2 regions of the Martinezella sp. CNPSo 3957 genome follow, and region 2 is predicted to be linked to the other one. Evidence: predicted binding sites of a transcription regulator. Region 2 holds the regulator's gene; the other holds the start of a gene.
The links. The regulator LexA, encoded in region 2, represses DNA repair genes until DNA is damaged. The targets are predictions, from matches to a motif close to TGTTCNNNNTGTGTTCNG.

Region 1: dinB (DNA polymerase IV) is a predicted target of LexA. The motif match lies at 1,084-1,101, and genes of this name have one in related genera.

Annotation. Positions count from the first base shown of each region.
Region 1 covers NZ_JBXSOU010000001.1:13,186-15,586, reverse strand. Annotated here, with positions in the region: gene AC13QE_RS00075 (GNAT family N-acetyltransferase) at 1-446, shown strand, start outside; gene AC13QE_RS00070 (hypothetical protein) at 458-772, opposite strand; gene dinB (DNA polymerase IV) at 1,140-2,258, shown strand.
Region 2 covers NZ_JBXSOU010000008.1:169,541-171,941, reverse strand. Annotated here, with positions in the region: gene AC13QE_RS19680 (VOC family protein) at 1-324, opposite strand, end outside; gene lexA (transcriptional repressor LexA) at 743-1,465, shown strand; gene AC13QE_RS19670 (ComEC/Rec2 family competence protein) at 1,446-2,401, opposite strand, start outside.

The sequences.
Region 1 (2,401 bases), on a different contig from region 2:
GCGACACGCCACAGCCGGACGATCTGCGCGAACGGCGCAAGAATTTGAAGGACAAACGCTTCCCGCATGTCGTTGCGATCGAGGGTGAGAAGGTCGTCGGCTATGCCTATGTGGTATTGTTCCGCAAGCGGCCGGCCTATCGCTACACCGTCAAGCATTCGATCTATGTGCATCACGACCATGTCGGCCAGGGTGTCGGGAGCCTGCTGATGCGCGGGCTGATCGACGCCTGTGCCGCTGCCGGTTTCCGGCAGATGATCGGCTATATCGATGCCGACAACTCGGCGTCGCTGGCCTTGCACGAGCGCTTCGGCTTCGTTCGCGTCGGCCTTCTGCCAGCCGTTGCCTATCGTTACGGCCGCTGGGCCGATACCGTGATGGTCCAGCGCTCGCTCGGTCCCGGCTCCACCACGCAGCCGCCTCCGCCGCCGCTCTCCACCCGCTGAAGCAAAGGGGCTTATACCGGCTGCGTTTGAGCTGGCCTGAAACCCAGCACGAAATCCACGACTTTCGAGGAGGACATTTCGCAAGGCTTGAGGGTGAGGCTGGCTCCCGAGAGCACATAGAGATTGAAGCTAACGACATCGGTCCCGCCAAGCTCCTCGCCGTAGAGCCAGATCCGTTTCCCGTCAGCCGATCGCTTGACCGTCACACCCCAGAGGCGATCTTGAAAACGCCCCTCCGAATAGCCGTCAGACAGCTTCGCCAGCGCATGTTCGAATTCCGACAATTCGGACGCCAGCAGCGCATCTTCGGTCACGGCGCCAGGCATTCGTCGCATATGCCGCAGCCGTCCTCATCCATCTTCCTCGCCGCTCGCTGCCTTCGGCAGCATAGGCACGCGGTTCCGTTAGATCGAGATTCCTCGTCATGCTCGGGCGGAAGGATTTCCATCAGCAGGTCGGAAAGGGGTTCGGTTGCGATTTGGCCCATCTTGAGGCTCCGTATTGGGGGACGGACAAGAGATAAGAAGCCTCGAAGGCATCTCAAGGTGGCGCTTGCGAATGACTGTCACAGAGCGATTTTCCCGCGTCTCTCCGGCACGACAACAGAGCCGGTTTGATATCGTGATCAGGGATGATATGTTCTGTATTTGTTTCAGATTCTGCAATTGAAGGGTCCATGCTTGAACCTGCAGCATGATGACCGAGATCGCCATGAACGACACCAACACAAACCCTGTTCGGAAGATCATCCATGTCGATATGGATGCATTCTATGCATCGGTCGAACAGCGAGACAATCCCGAGCTGCGCGGCAAGCCGCTTGCGGTCGGCGGGTCAGCGGCGCGCGGCGTGGTCGCGGCCGCAAGCTACGAGGCCCGCGCCTTCGGCGTTCACTCGGCAATGCCTTCGGTCACGGCAAAACGCAAATGCCCGGACCTGATTTTCGTGCCGCCGCGCTTCGATGTCTACAGGGCAGTGTCGCAGCAGATCCGCGAGATCTTTGCCGAATATACTTCGATGATCGAGCCGCTCTCGCTCGACGAAGCCTATCTCGACGTCACCCAGAACAACAAGGGCATGGAAATCGCCACTGAAATCGCGCTCGAGATCCGGGCCAAGATCAAGCAGGTCACCGGGCTCAACGCCTCGGCCGGCATTTCCTACAACAAGTTCCTCGCCAAAATGGCAAGCGACCTCAACAAGCCCAACGGCCAGGCTGTCATTACGCCGAAGAACGGGCCGGCCTTCGTCGAAACGCTTCCTGTCAAGAAATTCCATGGCGTCGGGCCGGCGACAGCCGAGCGCATGCACAAATACGGGATCGAAACAGGGCTAGACCTGAAGTCGAAATCCCTCGCCTTCCTGCAGGAGCATTTCGGAAAGGCGGGGCCTTATTTCTACGGCATCATTGCCCGCGGCATTGACGAGCGCCAGGTAAAGCCCGACCGTATTCGTAAATCCATTGGCGCGGAAGATACGTTTGCCGAGGATATCGACGATCTCGAGCTGGCAACGGCGGAGTTGTGGACCTTAGCACAGAAGGTCTGGCGCTACTGCGAAACAGGCGGTTTCAGCGCCAAAACGGTGACCGTGAAGATAAAATATTCGGACTTCACCCAAGCGACACGCAGTCGGACAAGCTCCCTGCCGCTCGCAGACAGCGGCGCTGTTTTTGAGACAGCCTCGGCGCTTCTGGCAACCGTCCACCCGTTTGCGCGGCCGATCCGGCTGCTCGGCATCACGCTTTCGTCTTTGACGAACGAAGAGGCCGACGATGGGAGATCACAGCCTCAGCTCGACCTCGGCATCTGAGAGATGATAACCTCCCATCCGCCATCTGGCCGCGCTCGGCATTCCCTTGGTCGAGGGACCGTAGAGCCGATTGAGGCTCAGCCAGGACGGGACGCGCCGTCGCGGGCACTTGATCACGCATCGGGTCCCCTTCACGATCTACC
Region 2 (2,401 bases):
GCGCTCGTCATCCGCCACGGCATCATCCGTGCCGAACACCACGGCCGAAAAACCATCTTCCCCCACCCGGAAACGATAAGCCTGATCGCGCGCGACGAAAACATTGCCGTCCAAAATGCTCCTCTCGCACTGCTCCAGAGATGCCACGCTCAGGGGTTCGAGATAGGTTTTATCGGCAAAGAAGACGCAGGCGTTCTGTGTGCCAAAGGGATGACGCGCATCCGGAGCCACCGTGAAACCGAGCTTGCCGAGGCGTTCGCGCGCCAGAGCGATATTGACGGTCGGCAGCACGAGATGATCCAGCGGGTGCGGTGACGAAATCATGGTTCCTCCTGTTTGCCTGTGGCAGCAGATTTGCGCCCTTCCCCCGCGCAATTCAAGATAGGAGTATGGAACACTCAACGCATAGGGGCAGGACTGAAAGCAATCTCGCAAACGTGATTGCTGATTCTTACCCTCAACGCGTGTGGCCAATGACGTCCAATATGGATCCGCTTCTTGAATACGCCGACCGAGCAGTAAAGCCCGAGAACGGAAATGGCGATATTTTCTATATTTTTCAAATGGTTGAGGCCTATATAACGTCTCGACATCCTAACCCGACCCATTCGTAAGTCGTAATTATTTAACTGACACTACAAGGCTTTACCGAAATTTAAGCACTTGCGGAACACATATGGAACATATAGTGTCCGTTCTGGATTTGTTTCACGGCTTTTCTTGATTCTGGGGTTCCAAGACGATGTTGACGCGCAAGCAGCAGGAACTGCTTCTCTTCATTCACGAACGCATGAAGGAATCCGGTGTTCCGCCGTCCTTCGACGAGATGAAGGATGCATTGGATTTGGCATCCAAATCCGGTATCCATCGTCTGATCACGGCGCTGGAGGAGCGCGGCTTTATCCGCCGGCTGCCGAACAGGGCCAGGGCTCTCGAAGTCATCAAGCTCCCGGATGCTTATAATCCCAGCCTTCAGCCGCGTCGCGGCTTTTCGCCGAGCGTCATCGAGGGCAGCCTCGGCAAGCCGCAGCCCGTTGCCCCGCCCGCTCCGTCGAAGGTGGCAAATGACGATCACAACGGCTCGGCGTCCGTACCGGTGATGGGTCGCATCGCAGCGGGCGTTCCGATCTCGGCCATCCAGAACAATACGCACGACATTACGGTTCCCGCCGACATGCTCGGCTCCGGCGAACATTATGCGCTTGAAGTTCGAGGGGATTCGATGATCGACGCCGGAATTTTCGACGGCGATACGGTCATTATCCGCAATTCGACCACGGCCAATCCCGGCGATATCGTCGTTGCACTCGTCGACGATGAAGAAGCTACCTTGAAGCGCTTCCGTCGCAAGGGTGCCTCCATCGCGCTGGAAGCCGCGAACCCAGCCTATGAAACCCGCATCTTCGGGCCGGATCGCGTCAAGGTTCAGGGCAAGCTCGTCGGCCTTATTCGTCGCTATCACTGACCGGTGAATTGTCCGGGACTGGCGGCGCCTTTGCAATTGGCGCGTCGAATTTGCCGGTGCGCCAATCATAGGTTCGATGCCTGGTCCAGGGGCGCTGCGGGTTGTTGAATGCGGCGGATATAATGGGCTTGTCTGAGGTAAGCACCATTTCGATGGAGCCGGTTTTGCGCAATGTCGCACCGGTTATGAGCGTTGCTCCGGAACGGCAATGGTCCAGCCGCAGCCGGATTGGCGTCACAACAATGCTCCCGGTGTCGCAAGCCGCGGGCAGATAGGCTGCATTCTCAATGGTGACCAATATCGCGCCGTTTTCGAGCATGGCGACACACCATGCTCCCTTCTGACAGGCAAAGCTGCCTTGCATGGTGCGGTCCAAAGCTTCTTCCATTGCGGTGCGGACCGCCTTCTCCTCCTCGTTACTTAGTCGCTTGTGCCGATCCGTCTTGCTGATCTGCGGAAGCCGGCTATCGGTCGGAAGCATGGTCGGCGGTTGATGTTCGGCTGCGACCAGTGCTTTTTGCCATTGCTCAAAGATGAAGGCCTGCGGTCTCTCGCGATTGGTGGCGAGGATATCATCCTGGCGCAAGGCAACCAGAATGCCATCTTCCGAGATCATCAGATCCGGCTTCGGCACACCAGAGCCGAACGCGGCCACACCGACAGATGACAGCAGCAGCAACAGGCCCAGATGGCGAAGCCGGGTCCGCAACATGCTCATGATCAGGAAGCCGGCAATGAAAGTCGGCATCAGCCAGCCAGGCTGGCGGCCGAAGGTGATATCACCTCCCCACCCAGCCACCGTTTTTGCAATAGCGATCACAAGCTCCAGTCCCTCACCGGTGACTTTCCAGAACGGTCCATCGATTCCGAAAGGCATCAGCAGCATCGCCATCATACCGAAGGGCATGACGATGAAAGAGACGACGGGCATGGCCG